Regions from separate parts of the Streptomyces sp. NPDC015139 genome, predicted to be linked through region 1. Evidence: riboswitches for the same ligand, from Rfam matches in the RefSeq annotation. Region 1 holds a riboswitch; each other region holds the start of a gene.
The links. A riboswitch is a leader RNA that binds a small molecule or an ion and turns the genes downstream of it on or off. The one in region 1 is predicted to bind S-adenosylmethionine.
Positions count from the first base shown of each region.

Region 2: it holds a riboswitch for S-adenosylmethionine, as region 1 does, so the genes downstream of both, ACF08B_RS15550 (aminotransferase class V-fold PLP-dependent enzyme) here and thrC (threonine synthase) in region 1, are expected to answer to the same signal.
Region 3: it holds a riboswitch for S-adenosylmethionine, as region 1 does, so the genes downstream of both, ACF08B_RS01645 (amino acid ABC transporter permease) here and thrC (threonine synthase) in region 1, are expected to answer to the same signal.

Region 1 covers NZ_JBIBUW010000002.1:345,385-352,093, forward strand. Annotated here, with positions in the region: gene ACF08B_RS06050 (NADH:flavin oxidoreductase) at 1-665, opposite strand, end outside; gene groL (chaperonin GroEL) at 876-2,498, opposite strand; gene ACF08B_RS06060 (cold-shock protein) at 2,798-3,001, opposite strand; gene ACF08B_RS06065 (MoaD/ThiS family protein) at 3,444-3,722, opposite strand; gene thrC (threonine synthase) at 3,719-5,002, opposite strand; SAM riboswitch class I at 5,020-5,176, opposite strand; gene ACF08B_RS06075 (glucosyl-3-phosphoglycerate synthase) at 5,306-6,250, shown strand; gene ACF08B_RS06080 (trehalose-6-phosphate synthase) at 6,355-6,709, shown strand, end outside.
Region 2 covers NZ_JBIBUW010000005.1:132,105-138,813, reverse strand. Annotated here, with positions in the region: gene ACF08B_RS15555 (PQQ-binding-like beta-propeller repeat protein) at 1-147, opposite strand, end outside; gene ACF08B_RS15550 (aminotransferase class V-fold PLP-dependent enzyme) at 207-1,568, opposite strand; SAM riboswitch class IV at 1,729-1,845, opposite strand; gene trpD (anthranilate phosphoribosyltransferase) at 1,931-2,995, opposite strand; gene ACF08B_RS15540 (cytochrome bc complex cytochrome b subunit) at 3,117-4,754, opposite strand; gene ACF08B_RS15535 (Rieske 2Fe-2S domain-containing protein) at 4,751-5,809, opposite strand; gene ACF08B_RS15530 (c-type cytochrome) at 5,806-6,618, opposite strand; gene ACF08B_RS15525 (heme-copper oxidase subunit III) at 6,678-6,709, opposite strand, start outside.
Region 3 covers NZ_JBIBUW010000001.1:349,250-355,958, forward strand. Annotated here, with positions in the region: gene ACF08B_RS01620 (NAD(P)/FAD-dependent oxidoreductase) at 1-1,377, opposite strand, end outside; gene ACF08B_RS01625 ((2Fe-2S)-binding protein) at 1,370-1,672, opposite strand; gene ACF08B_RS01630 (NAD(P)/FAD-dependent oxidoreductase) at 1,669-2,853, opposite strand; gene ACF08B_RS01635 (putative leader peptide) at 3,016-3,138, shown strand; gene ACF08B_RS01640 (glutathione S-transferase C-terminal domain-containing protein) at 3,215-4,102, shown strand; SAM riboswitch class IV at 4,180-4,290, shown strand; gene ACF08B_RS01645 (amino acid ABC transporter permease) at 4,642-5,622, shown strand; gene ACF08B_RS01650 (amino acid ABC transporter ATP-binding protein) at 5,619-6,410, shown strand; gene ACF08B_RS01655 (transporter substrate-binding domain-containing protein) at 6,498-6,709, shown strand, end outside.

The DNA.
Region 1 (6,709 bases):
ACCCGCTCGCGGACCGCGGCGACGATCTCCGCGCCGAACCTGGTGCGGGCCACCGGGTCGCCGCCGTACGCGTCCGTGCGGCGGTTGGTGCCCGCCCACAGGAACTGGTCGACGAGGTAGCCGTGGGCGCCGTGGATCTCCACACCGTCGAAGCCGATGCGCTCGGCGTCCGCGGCGGCCTGCGCGAACGCGGCGACGACGTCGTCCAGGTCCTTCCGGCTCATCGCCCGGCCGGTGGCCTCGGCGCCCTCGGTGACCAGACCGGACGGGCCGACGGCGGGGGCGTCCGCGAAGGGCGGCTCGCCCTGCTTGCGGACCATGCCGATGTGCCACAGCTGCGGGACGATCGTGCCGCCCGCCGCGTGCACGTCCTCGGCGACGCGGGCCCAGCCGGCGAGCTGCTCCTCACCGTGGAACCGCGGCACGCGGTCGCTCTGGCCGGCCGAGTCGTGGCCGACGTAGGTGCCCTCGGTGACGATCAGGCCGACACCGGCCCCGGCACGGCGCGCGTAGTAGGAGCGCACGTCCTCGCCGGGAACACCGCCCGGGGAGAACATGCGGGTCATCGGGGCCATCACGATCCGGTTCGGGACGGTGAGGCCGTTCAGCGCGATCGGGCGGGAGAGGATCTGGGCCGCGCGGGAGGCGGGCAGGGTGACGGTCACGTGGGGGGCTCCTCGTGAAGTGCGTTGTTAACCGAACGGTATGTGCGCGCGCATTGTTGCAGCATCTTAAGCAAGCGCCTATGCGCTCCCCCACATTCCCCACCGCCCCGATCCCGCACGTGATCCGGAACACGCCCGAGGGCGGTACCCCCTGCCAGTGGCAGGGCGTACCGCCCTCGTACGAAAGGACTGGTACCGATCCCGGAGGGATCAGAAGTCCATGTCACCGCCCGGCATGCCGCCGCCGGCCGGCGCGGCGGCCTTCTCCGGCTTGTCGGCGATGACGGCCTCGGTGGTGAGGAACAGCGCGGCGATGGAGGCGGCGTTCTGCAGGGCAGAGCGGGTCACCTTCGCCGGGTCGATGATGCCCTCGGCGACCAGGTCGACGTACTCGCCGGTCGCGGCGTTCAGGCCGTGGCCCGGGGTCAGGTTGCGCACCTTCTCCACCACGACACCGCCCTCGAGGCCGGCGTTGACGGCGATCTGCTTGAGCGGGGCCTCCAGGGCGATGCGCACGGCGTTGGCGCCGGTCGCCTCGTCACCCTCGAGCTCCAGCTTCTCGAAGACCTGGGAGGCCTGCAGCAGGGCCACGCCACCACCGGCGACGATGCCCTCCTCGACGGCGGCCTTCGCGTTGCGGACGGCGTCCTCGATGCGGTGCTTGCGCTCCTTGAGCTCCACCTCGGTGGCGGCACCGGCCTTGATGACCGCGACACCGCCGGCGAGCTTCGCCAGGCGCTCCTGCAGCTTCTCGCGGTCGTAGTCCGAGTCGCTGTTCTCGATCTCGGCGCGGATCTGGTTGACCCGGCCGCCGACCTGCTCCGAGGAGCCGGCACCGTCGACGATGGTGGTCTCGTCCTTGGTGATGACGACCTTGCGGGCGCGGCCCAGGAGGTCCAGGGTCGCGTTCTCCAGCTTGAGGCCGACCTCCTCGGAGATGACCTCGCCGCCCGTGAGGATGGCGATGTCGCCGAGCATGGCCTTGCGGCGGTCGCCGAAGCCCGGGGCCTTGACGGCGACGGACTTGAAGGTGCCGCGGATCTTGTTGACGACCAGGGTCGACAGGGCCTCGCCCTCGACGTCCTCGGCGATGATCAGCAGCGGCTTGCCCGACTGCATGACCTTCTCCAGCAGCGGGAGCAGGTCCTTGACCGAGGCGATCTTGGAGTTGGCGATGAGGATGTACGGGTCCTCGAGCGACGCCTCCATGCGCTCCATGTCGGTCGCGAAGTAGGCGGAGATGTAGCCCTTGTCGAAGCGCATGCCCTCGGTGAGCTCGAGCTCCAGACCGAAGGTGTTGCTCTCCTCGACGGTGATGACGCCTTCCTTGCCGACCTTGTCCATGGCCTCGGCGATGAGCTCGCCGATCTGGGTGTCGGCGGCGGAGATGGACGCGGTGGAGGCGATCTGCTCCTTGGTCTCGACGTCCTTCGCCTGCTCCAGCAGGGCGGCGGAGACGGCCTCGACGGCCTTCTCGATACCGCGCTTCAGAGCCATCGGGTTGGCGCCGGCGGCGACGTTGCGCAGGCCTTCCTTGACCAGGGCCTGGGCGAGCACGGTCGCGGTGGTCGTACCGTCACCGGCGACGTCGTCCGTCTTCTTGGCGACTTCCTTGACCAGCTCGGCGCCGATCTTCTCGTACGGGTCCTCGAGCTCGATCTCCTTGGCGATGGAGACACCATCGTTGGTGATCGTGGGGGCGCCCCACTTCTTCTCGAGGACGACGTTGCGGCCCTTGGGGCCGAGCGTCACCTTGACGGCGTCCGCGAGCTGGTTCATGCCGCGCTCGAGGCCGCGCCGCGCCTCCTCGTCGAACGCGATGATCTTGGCCATGTGAAGTGGTCCCTCCAGGACTGGGGGTGATTCCTTCGGACCGCGCCCGCGCCCGCGACGGACGGCTCGCCGGCCGCGTGGTTCCTTGCCCCACTTGGCCTGCGGGCCTCACCGACCCGGTCCTTCGTTGTCACTCTCACCTTCAGAGTGCTAACGCAATGATTAGCACTCGGCATGGTCGAGTGCAAGCGCCTTCGGGGGTGGGACCCGCCCCGTCGGCCACCCGCGAGCGGCGGGGCCGGGGCATGACGAAGGGCCCGCACCCTGTGCGAGGTGCGGGCCCTTCGTGCAAGAAACGTTCAGGCGCTGAGGCGAACCATGTCGGCCTGCGGGCCTTTCTGGCCCTGCGAGATCTCGAACTCCACCCGCTGGCCCTCTTCCAGGGTGCGGTAGCCGTCCATCTGAATGGCGCTGTAATGGACGAATACGTCCGCACCACCGTCGACCGCGATGAAGCCGTACCCCTTCTCCGCGTTGAACCACTTGACGGTGCCCTGAGCCATGCCTAACTCCCCTATTACTGGCCCTTGCACAGATCCACACTTCGCGGACCCGGGTCAGACCTCACCCCCCATGGGACGGGGGCGTGCGCCGGAACGCGTCGACCGCGGCTGAATGTATCTGTCCAACTGCCGTCTGCAACAGGTCAATCGGACGAGAATTCTGGACGGGGACGGTCCGGAATCTGCCGAGAATTCGCCCGAATTCAGGGCAAGTCGGGCCCCATAAAAGGAGCAAAAGCCGCATAAAGCCCGCGTAGTTTGGCTACTTCTTGTCGGGCCTGCGGCATGAATGCAGGGCTCGTGACCCGAAGGCCACGACCGTGTTCCCCAACTGTACCGCGCTCAATCACGCAGAATTGCCCCCTCCGCTTCTCTCACGGAGGGGGCAATCCGATGAACAATGCGTTACCGCTGTTACCGAAGGTAATGATCGGTCATCCGGTCAGCAGCCGCCGGCCACCGCGGGAATGATCGAGACACCCGCGCCGTCGGGCGTGGCCGTCTGCAGGCCCTGCTCGAAACGCACGTCGTCGTCGTTGACGTAGACGTTCACGAAACGGCGCAGCCTGCCCTGGTCGTCCAGCACCCGGGCGGCGATTCCGGTGTGGTTCTTCTCCAGGCTCTCGATGACCTCGGCGAGGGTCACCCCCTCGGCGCTGACCTCGGCCTGGCCGCCGGTGTAGGTGCGCAGGATGGTCGGGATGCGAACGGTCACGCTCATGCGAGGCCAGCCTCTCGGAAGGAGTCCAGGGTCGGGCGGATGGTGGCGCTGAGGCCGGTGCCGGCCACCGCGTCGAGGGTCTTCAGGCCGTCGCCGGTGTTGAGGACGACCGTGGTCTTCGCCGGGTCCAGCAGGCCGTCCTTGAGCAGCTTGCGGGTGACGCCGACGGTCACGCCGCCCGCCGTCTCCGCGAAGATGCCCTCGGTGCGGGCGAGCAGCTTGATGGCGTCGACGACCTCGGCGTCCGTCACGTCCTCCACGGCGCCGCCGGTGCGGCGCGCGATGTCGAGGACGTAGGGGCCGTCGGCCGGGTTGCCGATGGCCAGCGACTTGGCGATGGTGTTCGGCTTCTGCGGGCGGACCACGTCGTGGCCGGCCTTGAAGGCGGTGGACACCGGGGAGCAGCCCTCGGCCTGTGCGCCGAAGATCCTGTACGGCCTGTCCTCGACCAGACCGAGCTTGATCAGCTCCTGGAGACCCTTGTCGATCTTCGTGAGCTGGGAGCCCGAGGCGATCGGGACCACGATCTGGTCCGGGAGGCGCCAGCCGAGCTGCTCGCAGATCTCGTAGGCGAGGGTCTTGGAGCCCTCCGCGTAGTACGGCCGCAGGTTGACGTTGACGAAGCCCCAGCCCTCGCCGGCCGGGTCGCCGATCAGCTCGGAGCAGAAGCGGTTCACGTCGTCGTAGTTGCCCTCGATGCCGACGAGCTCACCGCCGTACACCGCGGCCATCACGACCTTGCCCTGCTCCAGGTCGTGCGGGATGAACACGCAGGAGCGGAAGCCGGCCCGGGCGGCGGCGGCGCCGACGGCGCCGGCCAGGTTGCCCGTGGAGGAGCAGGAGAGCGTGGTGAAGCCGAACGCGCGGGCGGCCTCCAGGGCCTGGGCGACGACCCGGTCCTTGAAGGAGTGCGTCGGGTTGCCGGAGTCGTCCTTCACGAACAGGCCGCCGGTGACGCCGAGCTCGCGGGCGAGGTTGTCGGCCTTGACGAGCTTCGTCCAGCCCGGGTTGAGGTTCGGCTTGTCGGCCACGTCGGCGGGGACGGGCAGCAGCGGCGCGTAACGCCAGATGTTCGCGGGGCCCGCTTCGATGCGCCGGCGCAGTTCCTCGGTGTCGTACGCGGAGAAGTCGTAGGCGATCTCCAGCGGGCCGAAACACTCCTCGCAGGCGAAGACCGGCCCGAGGGGTACCCGGTGTCCGCATTCGCGACAGCTGAGGGCAGCGGCGGGACCGAGGTCGACGGCGGGATTGCTGGTGCTTGCGACAGTCTGCACAGCCATGGAGGCGAGGCCCTTTCTCCTCATCTTCCTCACGACGCACTTCGCCGTGAGACGGATTTGGCACCTTCCCTAGCCGGGAGCCTCGCGGAGACGATCAGAACTGATCTACGAGTACCGACTGGAGGGTTGCCGGGGCTTCATCGGGCCGTTTCCCTCTGCCCCTCTGGATGAGCGGTATGTGGTTGTCGACGCCGGTGACCCCCGACATGCGATGGTCATCGGCGTTGCTCAAGACTGTAACCGAAGGCCAGGACAGTTGAGATAGTCGTCCGAAGCGCGAGACAACGTGAGGAGCCGCAGACCGTGCTGGAAGAAGTCGAGCGCTGGCTGGCCACCCGCTCCTGGTCCGTGGCCGACCGCCCGCTCCACCGGATCCTGGCCGCCAAGCAGCGGACGGGTCAGACGGTCAGCGTCGTGCTGCCCGCGCTCGACGAGGAGGAGACGGTCGGCGACATCGTCGCGGTGATCCGTCACGACCTCGTCGAGCAGGTACCGCTCGTCGACGAGATCGTCGTGGTCGACTCCGGCTCCACCGACCGCACCTCCGAGGTCGCCGCGGCGGCGGGCGCCCGGGTCGTCCACCGCGACGACATCCTGCCCCGCCTGCCGGCCGTCCCCGGCAAGGGCGAGGTGCTGTGGCGCTCGCTGCTGGTGACCGGCGGGGACATCCTCTGCTTCATCGACGCGGACCTGCGCGAGTTCTCCTCCGACTTCGTCTCCGGGATCGTCGGCCCGCTGCTCACCGACCCCGGGGTGGATCTCGTCAAGGGCATGTACGACCGCCCGCTCGGGGGCGCCGCCGGGCAGGGCGGCCGGGTCACCGAGCTGATGGCCCGCCCGCTGCTGAACATGCACTGGCCGCAGCTGGCGGGCTTCGTGCAGCCGCTCGGCGGCGAGTACGCGGCCCGCCGCTCGCTGCTGGAGCGGCTGCCGTTCCCCGTCGGCTACGGCGTGGAGCTGGGGATGCTGGTGGACGCCCTGCACCTGGTGGGTCTGGACGCGCTGGCCCAGGTGGACGTCGGGGTGCGCAAGCACCGCCACCAGGACGGCCAGGCACTGGGCCGCATGGCCGCCGCCATCTACCGCACCGCCCAGCTCCGGCTGGCCCGGGGGCACCTGGTGCGGCCCTCCCTGACCCAGTTCGAGCGGGGCGAGGACGGTTTCCAGCCGCGCACCTATTCGGTGGACACCGAGGAACGGCCCCCGATGGTGGAGGTCGCCGAGTACACGGCACGCCGGGTGGCCTGAGCGGGGCCGGCCGTGCGGGCACGCCGGAAGAACGGCCGTATACGGCCCCCTTCCGGGGCGGAGCGTACGTTTGAGCGTTTCCGGGCCGGGCTAGGTTGAGGCGTATGGCTTCCACGCACGGCGCTGAGGTGCTGGTCGCGTCCAATCGCGGCCCGGTTTCGTACACGGTGGACGACGACTCGGGCGGGTCGCTGCGCGCCAGGCGCGGCGGCGGCGGGCTGGTCTCCGGGCTGTCGGCCATCGGGCCGGACACGAACGCGGTGTGGGTGTGCGCCGCGCTCGGCGACGGCGACCGGGAGGCCGTACGCCGCGCGGACGGCGGACTCCTGCCCACCGAGGACACCGGCGGCCAGCGGGTGCGGATGCTCGACATCGACGCCCAGGTGCACGCGGACGCCTACAACGGCATCGCCAACTCGGTGCTCTGGTTCGTCCACCACATGCTCTACCAGACCCCGC
Region 2 (6,709 bases), on a different contig from region 1:
GGCGTGCTCGTGGCGTACGACCTTCACCGCGAGCCGGAGGCCGGTGCGGGACTCGGCGAGGTAGACCTCGCCCATGCCGCCGGACCCGAGTCGGCGCAGGACTTCGTACGGGCCGATCCGTGCCGGGCCGGTTGCGCGCGACTGCACTTCGCACTCTCCCCCGATCGAACTGCTGTCGGGGGGAGTCTATTTGGCCCCGTGGAGCGTCACACCGCCGGGACGCAGCGGCCGTCCTCCGTGCGGTACCGCCACTTCGCGCCGTCGCGGACCAGCTCCTTCACGGCGGTCACGAACCGCGCCACGTGCTCGTCCGGGGTGCCCGCCCCGAAGCTCACGCGGATGGCGTTCAGGGACTTCTCCCCCGGAGCCGCCTCGGGGGCGCCGCACTCGCCCTGGGTCTGCGGGTCGCTGCCCAGCAGGGTGCGGACCAGCGGGTGGGCGCAGAAGAGGCCGTCGCGGACGCCGATGCCGTACTCGGCGGACAGGGCCGCGGCGAAGTGGGAGCTGTTCCAGCCCTCGACCACGAAGGAGATGACACCGACGCGCGGGGCGTCGTCGCCGAAGAGGGACAGGATCCGCACCTCGGGCACCTCGGCGAGGCCCTCGCGGACCGTGCGGACGAGGTGCTGCTCGCGGGCGACGAGGGTGTCCCAGCCGGCCTCGGTGAGCGCCTTGCAGGCCGAGGCGATGGAGTAGGCGCCGATGACGTTCGGGGAGCCGGCCTCGTGACGGGCGGCGCTGTCGTGCCACTCCACGTCCACTCCCCCGTCGGTGCGCCGGGTGACCTTGCGGCTGGCGCCACCGCCCGCGAGGTACGGCTCCGCCGCCCGCAGCCAGTCGGCGCGGCCGGCCAGCACACCGGCGCCGAAGGGGGCGTACAGCTTGTGTCCGGAGAAGGCGACCCAGTCGACGTCCAGTTCGCGGATGTCCACCGGGTGGTGCGGGGCGAGCTGCGCGGCGTCGAGGACGATGCGGGCGCCGTGCGCGTGGGCGGCGGCGGCCAGCTCGCGCACCGGCCACAGCTCACCGGTGACGTTGGAGGCGCCGGTGACGCAGACCAGGGCCGGGCCGTGCGGGTCGCGGTCGGCGAGGGCCCGCTCCAGGGTCTCGACGGCCTGGCGGGGGGTGCGCGGCGCGTCGAGGAAGCTGACCCGGGCGTCCTGCCAGGGCAGCAGGGAGGCGTGGTGCTCGGTCTCGAAGACGAAGACCTGGCAGTCGGCGGGCAGGGCGCGGGCCAGCAGGTTCAGCGAGTCGGTGGTCGACCGGGTGAACACCACCTGGTCGTCCTGGCGGCAGCCGAGGAAGGCGGCGACGGCCTTGCGGGCGTTCTCGAACAGGTCGGTGGAGAGCTGGGAGAGGTAGCCGGCGCCGCGGTGGACACTGCCGTAGTACGGCGCGTAGGCGGCGACGTCGTCCCAGACGCGCTGGAGCGCGGGGGCGCTGGCCGCGTAGTCCAGCGCGGCGTAGGCGACTTCGCCGCCCGTCACGAGAGGAACGGTGACATCCCGCCCCAGAACGGGCAACGGTGCACAAACGGTCTGGTCGGCGGCAGCGGTGGAGACGGACATGGGTGAACTCCCGTGGGCAAGGGGGCATCGCCGCGCGAGCGGACACGGCTCGAGCGCGGTGAAGGGTGAAAGGGGATGCGGAGGCGGGGCTCTGCGGCCCTATCGCATTCGCTTGCTCACGGAAGGCTCCTCGGACGACCAGGACCCCTGGTGTGCGAGGGGTCCGCGCTTGCCGTGGACCTTGCTGTCCACGGCCTGGTCTTCACCCGGGGCACCCCGCCACGGACGGAGGGTTGCCGGACAGTCGGCCGGGGCCTCATGACTGTCACTCATGACCTGGTCCAACATCCTGCCACACGGTCCTCGGCGCGCAAGGCGCGGTCCACCATGCGGACCGCGCCCCGTCTTCGCGCCGGCCGGGCTCAGGCGTTGCTGGCGGCCACCCACCGCTCCAGCGACCGCTTGGCCGCGCCCGAGTCGATCGACTCCCGGGCCTCGGCCATGCCGGCGCGCAGCTGGTCGGCGAGGGGCGCGTCCGTCGGCCGGAGCGCGGCGAGCGCGGCGGCCGAGTTCAGCAGCACCGCGTCCCGCACCGGGCCCTGCTCGCCGTCCAGCAGCCGACGGGCCACCGCCGCGTTGTAGACGGCGTCGGCGCCGCGCAGGGCCTCCACGGGGACCAGCTCGATGCCGACGTCACGGGGGTCGAACGTCTCCTCCGCGACCTTGCCGTCCCGGACCACCCACACCTTGGAGGTGGCGGTGACGGTCAGCTCGTCCAGGCCGTCGTCGCCGCGGAAGACCAGGGCGGAATTGCCGCGCTCGGCGAGGACACCGGCGACGATCGGCGCCATCCGCGGGTCGGCGACCCCGACGGCCTGGGCGCGTACCTTGGCCGGGTTGGTCAGCGGACCGAGCACGTTGAACGTCGTCCGGATGCCCAACTGCCCGCGCGCCGCGGCCACGTGGCGCAGCGAGGGGTGGAACTTCACCGCGAAGCAGATGGTGATGCCGGCTTCCTGGGCGACCTCGGCGACCCGCTTCGGGGTCAGGTTCAGGTTGATGCCGAGCTTCTCCAGGACGTCGGAGGAGCCGGAGGCGGAGGACGCGGCACGGTTGCCGTGCTTGACGACCTGCGCGCCGGTGCCGGCGACGACGATCGCGGACATGGTGGAGATGTTCACCGTCTTGGCGCCGTCGCCGCCGGTGCCGACGATGTCGACGGCCGGGCCGGGCACCTCGATCACGTTGGCGTGCTCGTACATCGTCCGGACGAGTCCGGTGATCTCCTGGACCGTCTCGCCCTTGGCCCGCAGCGCGACCATGAATCCGGCGATCTGCGCGTCGGTCGCCTCGCCGCGCATGATCAGGTCCATCGCCCACGCGGTCTCGTCGGCGGAGAGGTCACGGCCGTCGAGCAGCCCGTTCAGCAGGGCGGGCCAGGAACGGCCCGCCGCGGTGTCGCCTCCAGCGGGGGTCACAGCGCTCATCAGCCGCTCCTCGTACACAGTCCTGCCAGGTCGTACACCACCCTATCCAGCCCGGAGCACGGCGAAGGGCCCCGTCCGCAACCCGGACGGGGCCCTTCGTCGTGGCGTGGCGACGCGGGGATCAGTGGTGGCCGTGGCCGCTCGTGATCTCCTTGTACTCGTCGACGGTCGGCTTCGGGATCTGGTTGTCCTCGCCGTAGTAGGCGTTGGACAGCTTCGCCCGCAGCTTCTGCGTGGCCGGCACCTTGCGCTCGACACCGTTCGCGTCGACCGTCGGGCCGATCTCGGCCGGCGCGTACTGGTTGTGCGCGGTGAGCGTGTGCAGCTGCTCCTGGCTGAGCGGCTCGTGCACCTCGATGAACTCACCGTGCGGCAGCCGCTTGATGATGCCGGTCTCGCGGCCGTGCAGCACCTTCTCGCGGTCACGGCGCTGCAGACCCAGGCAGATCCGCTTGGTGACGATGAACGCGAGGACCGGTCCGACGAAGAACGAGATCCGGACGAACCAGGTGACGTCGTTGATCGACAGGTGGAAGTGGGTGGCGAAGAGGTCGTTGCCACCACCGACCAGACCGACCATGTACACGGTGACCCAGGCGACACCGAAGGCGGTGCGGGTCGGCGCGTTGCGCGGACGGTCCAGGATGTGGTGCTCGCTCTTGTCGCCGGTGACCCAGGACTCGATGAACGGGTAGACCGCGATCGCCGCCAGGACGACACCGAAGAGCACCAGCGGGATGAACACGCCCAGGACGAGCGTGTGACCCCAGAAGTTGATCTCCCAGCCCGGCATGTAGCGGACGAGACCCTCGGCGAAGCCCATGTACCAGTCGGGCTGGGCGCCGGTGGACACCTGGTCCGGACGGTAGGGGCCCATGGCCCAGATCGGGTTGATCTGGGTGACCGCGGCGATGGCCGCGATGACACCGAAGACCAGGAAGAAGAAGCCTCCGGCCTTGGCCATGTAGACCGGCAGCAGCGGCATGCCGACGACGTTCTTGTTGCTCTTGCCGGGGCCCGCGTACTGCGTGTGCTTGTGGTAGATGACCAGGATCAGGTGTCCGACGACCAGACCGAGCATGATGCCCGGCAGCAGCAGGATGTGGATCGAGTAGAACCGGGCCACGAAGTCGTGGCCGGGGAACTCGCCGCCGAACAGGAACATCGAGATGTACGTGCCGACGATCGGCATCGACAGGATGGCGCCCTCGGTGAAGCGGACACCGGTGCCGGAGAGCAGGTCGTCCGGGAGCGAGTAACCGGTGAAGCCGGTGAACATGCCGAGGACGAACAGCAGGAAGCCGAACAGCCAGTTGATCTCACGCGGCTTGCGGAACGCGCCGGTGAAGAACACGCGCATCATGTGCACGAACATGCCGGCGAGGAAGATCAGCGCGGCCCAGTGGTGGATCTGCCGGACGAGCAGACCACCGCGCACGTCGAAGGAGATGTGCAGGGTCGAGTTGAACGCCTCGGACATCAGCTGTCCCTGGAGCGGGATGTAGCTGCCGTGGTACTCCACCTCGTTCATCGACGGGTGGAAGAACAGCGTCAGGTACACACCCGTCAGGATGATGATGATGAAGCTGTAGAGGCAGACCTCACCCAACATGAACGACCAGTGGTCGGGGAAGATCTTGCGCATGTTGGCCTTGGCCAGGGAGTAGATCCCGAGCCGGCCGTCGGCCCAGTCGGCGACACGCTCGCCGGCCGGCGCCTTCCCGCGCGAGCGGGGTGCTTCGTTCGGTGCAGTACTCATCCGCGCTCCCAGAATGCAGGACCGACGGGCTCCTCGAAGTCGCCGAGCGCCTGGAGGTAACCCTCACTGTCCACGCCGATGCGCAGCTGCGGCAGGGCGTGGCCGGCGGGGCCGAAGATCACTCGGGCACCGTCGGAGAGGTCGAAGGTGGACTGGTGGCACGGGCACAGCACGTGGTGCGTCTGCTGCTCGTACAGGGAGATCGGGCAGCCGACGTGGGTGCAGATCTTGGAGAAGGCGACGACGCCCTCGTGCGACCAGTCGAGCTCGCGCTTGTCCTTGATGTTGCCCGGCTGCAGCCGGACGATCATCAGGGCCGCCTTGGCGATCTCGTTCTGGAAGTCCTCGCTGGTCTCCTCCAGCCCGTCGGGCTTGGCGAAGGTGAGCGAGCCGACGGCGACGTCCTCGGGACGCAGCGGCAGGTTGGTGTTCATGTTGACCAGGCGCTTGCCCTTGGCCCACAGGGTGTGGCGGAGCTTGGTGCCGGGCGCGGGGCCGAGACCGCCGAGCAGCATGACGCCGGAGAGCGGCACGAGGGCCAGCGCGCCGAACATGGTGTTGCGGATCAGCTTGCGGCGGCCGATCGCCGACTCCTTGGCACCGTCGGCGAAGTCCGCGTGGACCTTCGCCCGGAGCTCGGGGGAGGCCGCGATCGGGTGACGCTCGTCGGCGACCTCGACGTCGGACATCAGGGTGCGGGCCCAGTGGACCGCGCCCGCGCCGATGCAGAACAGCGCCACGCCGAGGGTGAGACCCAGCGCGAAGTTCATCGCGCTGATGTGCCCGATCGGGAAGACGAAGATCGACTTGTCGTTCGGGATCACCAGGTACGCGACGATGAAGCCGATGGTGGCCAGCATCGACACCGTGAACATCAGGGCGACCGCGCGCTCGGACCGCCGGGCGGCCCGCTCGTCGATGTCCTGGATCCGGGGCTCGTGCGGGGGCAGCCCCGGGTCAGCGAACGGGTTGACCTCGTCCGCGACCCCTACCGCGCCGTGCGCGTGGCCCTGCTCTGCGGGCAGGTTCTCTTCTGGAATGTCTTGGCTACTCATGACTTCTTGGCCTTTGCGGTCCGAGCGGCGACCCAGACGGCGACCGCGATCAGCGCGCCGAGTCCGAAGATCCAGGCGAACAGACCCTCACTGACCGGCCCGAGGCCGCCCAGCTCCAGACCGCCGGGGTTCGTCGTCTCGCTGCTGTCGACCGCGTGCAGGTACGCGATGATGTCCTTCTTGTTCTTCTCCGTCAGCGTGGTGTCGGGGAAGGACGGCATGTTCTGCGGGCCGGTCTGCATGGCCTCGTACATGTGCCGCGGGTCGACGCCCTCGAGGGTCGGGGCGTACTTGCCCTTGGTGAGGGCACCGCCCTTGCCGGTGAAGTTGTGGCACTGCGCGCAGTTGGTGCGGAACAGCTCGCCACCCTTGGCGATGTCCGCGCCTTCCGGACCGTACTGCTCACTGGTGGGCACGTTCGGACCGGCGCCCAGCGACGCGACGTACGCGGCGAGCTGGTCGATCTGCGTCTGCGTGTAGACGACCTTCTTGCTCGGGATCTGCGCCATCTGGGAGGACGAGGCCGGCATACGGCCGGTGCCCACCTGGAAGTCGACCGCGGCGGCGCCGACGCCGACCAGGCTCGGGCCGTCGGAGGAGCCCTGGCCACCGGTGCCGTGGCAGCTGGCGCAGCCGACAGCGTAGAGCTTCTTGCCCTCCTTGATGGTCAGGGACTGGGAGGTGTCATCGGCCTGCGCCTTGCCCGCGGGCGCGAACGCGGCGTACAGCCCCCCAGTGGCCGCCAGCGCGAGGAGTAGGACGACGACCGCCGCCAGCGGATGGCGTCGTCGTGCGGAGAGCTTTTTCACGGATTACCCCGGTGTCAGGATCTTCTGCGTCGGTGCTTCTGGATGTGCGGGAGGTCCCGCTACTTGATCAGGTAGATCGTGGCGAAAAGGC
Region 3 (6,709 bases), on a different contig from region 1:
CGCGGCCAGGACGCCGAGCGGTACCGGCCGCGCGAACGGCCGGCGTCCCGGCGTGAGCGGGCAGCCGGTCAGGGCGGCCACCGCGGGCGCGCACATCCGGCCCTGGCACCAGCCCATTCCGGCCCGGGTCAGCAGCTTCACGGTGCGCGGGTCCGAGGCGCCGAGGGTGTCCGCGGCCGTACGGACCTCCCGGGCGGTGACCTCCTCGCAGCGGCACACGACCGTGTCGTCCGGGACCTCCCCGGCCCAGCCCGCCGGCGGTGCGTACACGGCGTCGAGGGCGGCGGCGAACGACCGCAGCCGGCTCCTGGCCCGGGCGGCGGCCCAGCGGCGCGGGTCGGGGACCGTGCCGTGCAGCCGGGCCGCGACCGAGCGGCCGGCGACATGGCCCTCGGCGAGCGCGAGGGCCGCTCCGCCGACGCCGGTGGTCTCACCGGCGGCCCAGACTCCGGGCACGTCGGTGCGCTGCTCGTCGTCGACCCGTACGTCCGTGCCGGACAGGGTGCAGCCGAGGGTCTCCGCGAGGTCGGTGTGCGGCAGCAGGCCGTGACCGACGGCGAGGGTGTCGCAGGGGATGCGACGGGCACTGTCCGGCCTGGTCCGCCCGTCCCGGCCGAGCGCGGCCACGGTGACCGCCTCCAGCCGGCCGGTTCCGTGCGCCTCGACCACCGTGTGCCGGGGCAGCACCCGCACGCCGTGCAGCAGCAGCCGGGCCGCGTACCCGGCGCCCTCGGCGAGCTTCGCGGGCTGTGCGGCCAGGGCGGGCGCCCGGCGCAGCAGGGACCCGGGGGCGGCGGACTCGGCCAGCGCGGCCACGCGGGCGCCCGCCGCGGCGAGCCCGGTGGCCACGGGGAGCAGCAGCGGGCCGGTTCCGGCGACGACCGCCGTCCGGCCGGGCAGTACGAGGCCGCCCTTGAGCATGGCCTGCGCGCCGCCCGCCGTGACGACCCCGGGCAGTGTCCAGCCGGGGAACGGCAGCACGCGTTCACAGCTTCCGGTGGCGAGCAGGACGGCGTCGGCGCGGACGGTGATCCCCTCGTCCTGATCCGGGCCCAGCAGCGCGTGCACGGTGATCGGCGCCGGACCGGAGCCGCGCCGCACGCACCACACGTGATGATCCGTCAGGTGGGTGACGCGTCCCGCGGCCCGATGCCGGTCGAGACCGTCCCGCAGCCGCTCCCAGGTGCGCCACTGGTGGTGCAGGGCCTGCGGCCGGCGGGCGCCGAGAGCCGGGGCGGGCTGCCGGTAGAACTGGCCGCCCGCCTGGTCGGCCGCGTCCAGGAGGGTCACGCGGACGCCCCGGGCGGCCGCCGCCAGGGCCGCGGCGAGTCCGGCCGGGCCGGCGCCGATCACGGCGAGACGAGGGTGTTCAGTCATCGTCGTGGCCCGTCCCCTCCTGGCTGCGGATCAGCTGTCCCGGGCGCACGGGCACCAGACAGGCCCGCCTGTTCGGGCGGCCGTCCACGGTGACCAGGCAGTCGAAGCACACGCCGATCCCGCAGAACACGCCGCGCGGCGCTCCGGTGCCCCGCGTGCGGCGCCAGGCCGTCACACCCGCCGACCACAGCGCCGCCGCGATCGTCTGGCCCGGCAGCGCCGGCAGTGGCCGTCCGTCGAACGTCACGGTGAAGGCCTCGCCCGGCCGTGCCCGGGTCAGCTCCATCGGATTCACCGGGCCTCGCCTCCGTCGTCGCACTCGTCCTCGAACCCGTCGTCCTCGAACCGCTCCGGCCGGAACGGTGCGATGTCCTGTCCGGTCGCCCTGCCGGTGAGCGCGTGGGCGATCAACTGCCCGGTACCGGTGGCCAGTCCGATGCCGGCGCCCTCGTGCCCGCAGGCGTGGAACAGTCCGGGCGCCCGTGGATCCGGTCCGATCGCCGGGAGGTGGTCGGGCAGGTACGGCCGGAAGCCCGCGTAGGTCCGCTGGGCGTGCACCCGTTCCAGGAAGGGGAACAGTCCGATCGCCCCGGCCGCGAGCGCCCGCACGGCGGGGAGTGACAACGAGCGGTCGAAGCCGACCCGTTCGCGGGTGGCGCCGATCAGGACGGGTCCCGCGGCCGTGCCCTCCACCACCGGTGAGGCGCGCAGGGCGGCCGAGTCGCTGGCCACGTCGGCCACGTAGTCGGCGGCGTACACCTTGTGCCGCACCATCCGCGGCAGCGGCTCGGTGACCAGGACGAAGCCGCGCCGGGGGAGCACCGGAAGCCGGACGCCCGCGAGCGTGGCGAGGTCGCCGCCCCAGGTGCCGGCCGCGTTGACCACTGCCGACGCGTGGATGTCGCCCCGGTCGGTGCGGACGCCGTGCACCGGGCCGTCCGCCGCGCGGAGCACACCGGTCACCGTGTGGCCGGTGTGCACGGCGGCACCGGAGGCGCGCAGCAGGTGGGCGGCGGCCAGTGCGGGCATCACCTGGGCGTCCTGCGGGTAGCGCACTCCGCCCGCCAGACCGGGGGCCAAGTGGGGCTCCAGTGCCGGCAGTTCATCCGGCCCGACCGGCTCGGCCGTGACGCCGGCGGCACGCTGGCCCCCGGCGAAGCCGGCCAGCGCCGACAGGGCGTCCGGCGTCGAGGCGACCACCAGGCCGCCCTTCGGCTCGTACTCGATCGCCCGGCCCAGCTCCTCGGCCAGCTCGGTCCACAACCCGGCGGACAGCAGGGCCAGTTCGAGCTCCGGTCCCGGTTCCTTGTCGGAGACGAGCAGGTTGCCCTCGCCCGCGCCGGTGGTGCCGCCGGCCACCGGGCCCCGGTCCACCACCCGAACGTCGAGGCCGGCGCGCGCGGCGTACAGCGCACAGGCCGCGCCCACCATTCCGGCTCCGACGACCACGACATCGCAGGTCAGTCGCTTCGCCACATCAGTACTATGTCACATGTCTCTCTCCCTGAGGAGTCCCCGGGTCCCTTCCCGGCCGCCGTGTCGACCCGCCCGGAGTCCCAGGCGTGGACGCCCCCTTGACGTCGTACGGAGCCGGATCGACACTCCAGGGAGGGAATCCTAGTGAACAGGTAGGAAATCATGGCGCGCCTCGAGACGGTCACCGGCCGAGCAGGCCGCACGCCGTTCCGCGCCCCCCTGCTCACCTCCCGCCTGCACATCGATCTGCTGCGCGTCTGCAGCGCCATCAGCGGCCGGCGCTGAGCCGGGCCCCTCGCCCGCACCGCACGAACCGCCCGCCGGTGCGCCCTTCCGCACGCCCAACGACCAGGGGAGACGCATGTCCACCAGTCCGCTCGCCGCCGTCCCGGACGTCCACCGCAGCGCCCCCGCCTTCCGCGGCCGGATCGGCCGGGACGCCCGCAGCGGCCACTACGCCGTGCCGCACCGCTACCGGCTCCATCTCTCGACCGCCTGTCCCGACGGGCTGCGCCTCGCCGTCGGCCACAGCCTCCTGGCCCTGGACGGCAGTTGTCCCGTCACCCCGCTGCCCGCGGTGCCCGACCGTCCCGACGGCGGCCACGCGGCGCTGCTGCCGCTGTACGAGGCGAGCGCCCACCACTACACCGGCCCCGCCCTCGCGCCCGTGCTCAGCGACGACTGGTCCGGACGCATCGTCAGCACCCACGCCCGCGACATCCTGCGCGACCTCGACCGCTTCGCGTACGACGGCGGCACCTGTCTGTACCCGTGCGGAACGGAGTCCGTGATCGAGGCCGTCGAGCGGATGTGCACCGAGGGCATCGAGGGGGCCGCCCAGAGCGCCGGACGGGCCGGAACGGACCCGGCGGAACGGGCCGCCGCCCTGGAAATCCTGCTCGGCGCCCTCGGCCGGCTGGAGCGGCGGCTGCTCGACGCGGAGTACCTGGTCGGCGACCGGCTCACCGCGGCCGACGTCGAGCTGTGGGTGACCCTGGTCCAGCTCGACACCGTGCACCGCTGCCACCTCGACGCCTCCGCGGTCCACCGGATCACCGGCCACCACGCCCTGTGGGCCTACGCCCGCCGCCTGACCGCCCGTCACGCCTTCGGCCGGCACGTCGACCTCGACGGCATCTCCCGCCGCCACCACGGCCGTTGCCGGGGCCTGGAGTCGGCCGGGGCGGCCGTCCAGATCCTGGACTGGGCCGGTCACGCGGCCGACGCTCCGGACGCTTCCCGCAGGTGAGAACGGGCGCCCGGCGTCCACTTCGCGGACGGCCGTTGACATTCCCGCAGCCGACTGCCTTACTTTCCGCTCAGAACGGTCATGAGCGTCAGCGCCAAGCCCTGGCTCGCTGACCGGCAACCCTCGCACCGCGGTGGGGTGCCCCAGGTGACGACCGGACCGGACGACGTTCTCGGTAAGCGCGAGGCCCACGGGCCCGGACAGTGACAGGTGACGCCATGTACGCAAACCCCAGGACGGCCCCGAGCCGCCCCCGGGGCTGCGTACCGTCCGCCCAGCTCCTGGTCGCCGACCGCGCCGTCGATCTGCTCCGCGTCAGCAGCGCACTGTGTACCGCACCGGGCTCTGCCCGCTGTCGGGGCTGACCTCCCGCTTCTCGGCCCCCGCGTTCCATGGGCACACCGTCCGTCCGGTGTGCCGTCGCCCGCCCGGTTCCCGGTCCCGCGCGTACCCGTGTGCCCTCCCGTGCCCCAGTGCCGTAGTGCCGCACACCCGCCCGCCGCCGTCCGGGGCCGTCCGACACCCAGCCGGAGCCCGCCATGAGCGAACCCCCAGGCGCCGCCCTCTCTCTCGCCGAGGCGCCATCGTCCGACATACCGTCAGAACAACGCACCGCACAGCACGTTCAGCCGCTGCGCCGCCCCGGCCGCTGGATCCTCACCGCGATCGTCCTCGTGCTGGTCGCGCAGATCCTGCACGGACTGGTGACGAACCCCTTCTACCAGTGGGACCGCTTCCGCTACTGGTTCCTGCGCCCGACCGTGCTGGACGGCCTCGGTGTCACCCTCGAAGTCGCCGCGCTCAGCGCCGTACTGGGACTGGCCGGCGGCATCCTGCTGGCACTCGCCAGAGTGTCCGCAAGCCCGGTGCTGCGCGCCGTCAGCTGGACGTACACCTGGCTGTTCCGCTCGATCCCGCTGATCGTGGTGCTGATCTTCCTGTACAACTTCGGCGCCCTGTACCGCACGTTGAGCCTCGGCGTGCCGTTCGGCCCCGCCTTCGTCACCTTCGACGAGTCGAAGCTGGCCACCGACCTGGCGATCGCCGTCGTGGGGCTCAGTCTCAACGAGGCGGCGTACGCGGCCGAGGTGGTGCGCGGCGGCCTGCTCTCCGTCGACCAGGGACAGCACGAGGCGGCCGCCGCGCTCGGACTGCCCAAGGGCTACCGGTTCCGCAGGATCGTCTTCCCGCAGGCCCTCAGGTCCATCACCCCGAACTACGTCAACCAGCTCATCGGCCTCGTCAAGAGCACGTCCCTGGTGTTCTACGTGTCCCTGCTCGACCTGTTCGGGTCCGTGCAGTCGATGGGCAACACCTACCCCGGCGACATCGTGCCGCTGCTGCTGGTCGCCACCGTCTGGTACCTGATCCTGACCAGCGTCGTGTCCGTCGTCCAGTTCTACGTCGAGCGGTACTACGCCCGCGGTGCCACGCGCACCCTGCCGCCGACCCCGTTCCAGAAGGCCCGGGCCGGACTCACCGACCTGCGGGCCCGGCTGCGCAGGGAGGCCGCCGTATGACGAGCGCACCCGCCTTCGAGAAGGCCGCCCCCGTCGCGCTGGAGGTGCACGACGTCCACAAGTGGTACGGCACCCACCGCGTCCTCGACGGCATCGACCTGACCATCCGCCCCGGCGAGGTCACCGTGATCCTCGGCCCGTCCGGCTCCGGCAAGTCGACCCTGCTCAGGGTCATGAACCACCTGGAGAAGCCCGAGATCGGCCACGTCAGCGTCGGCGGCGAGCCGATCGGCGTGAAGCGTCAGGGGCAGCACCTGAAGGAGCTCGGCGAACGCGCCATCCTGGCGCAGCGCAGCCGGATCGGTTTCGTCTTCCAGAACTTCAACCTCTTCCCGCACCTGACGGTCCTCGACAACGTCGCCGCGGCCCCCGCCGCCACCGGCAGGCTGACCAGGCCGGCAGCCCGGGAGCTCGCCCGGGAACTCCTCGAACGGGTGGGGCTCGGCGACCGGACCGGCGCCTACCCGCGCCGGCTGTCCGGCGGGCAGCAGCAGCGCGTCGCCATCGCCCGCGCCCTCGCCCTGCGCCCCGGGGTCATCCTCTTCGACGAACCGACCTCGGCGCTCGACCCCGAACTCGTCGGCGAGGTACTGGCCGTCATCAAGGACCTGGCGACCAGCGGCACCACGCTCGTCATCGTCACCCACGAGATCGGCTTCGCCCGCGAGATCGCCGACCGGGTCGTCTTCATCGACGGCGGCCGGATCGTCGAACAGGGCCCGCCCGGGCAGGTGCTGGACCGGCCACGGCACGAACGGACCCGGAACTTCCTCGCCAAGGTGCTCTGACCCGCCCCCCGGCGGCGTACCCACGCCCCCCACGGCACCACCGCACCACCAAACCTCCCTCGACAGCGAGACAAGGACAGCCACGCCATGCCCAGCCACATCTCCCTACGCAGCCTGATACGCGGCATCACCGCGGCGACCGCCGTCGCCACCCTCGCCACCGGGCTCACCGCCTGCGGGGGCGACAGCGAGGCGGCCGCCCGGACCGAGACCACCGGAACGGTCACCGTGGGGCAGCTGTCCAACGGAGCCGCCGAGGAGACCGAACTGAAGGTCTCCGAGGTGAAGTCGATCAGCGC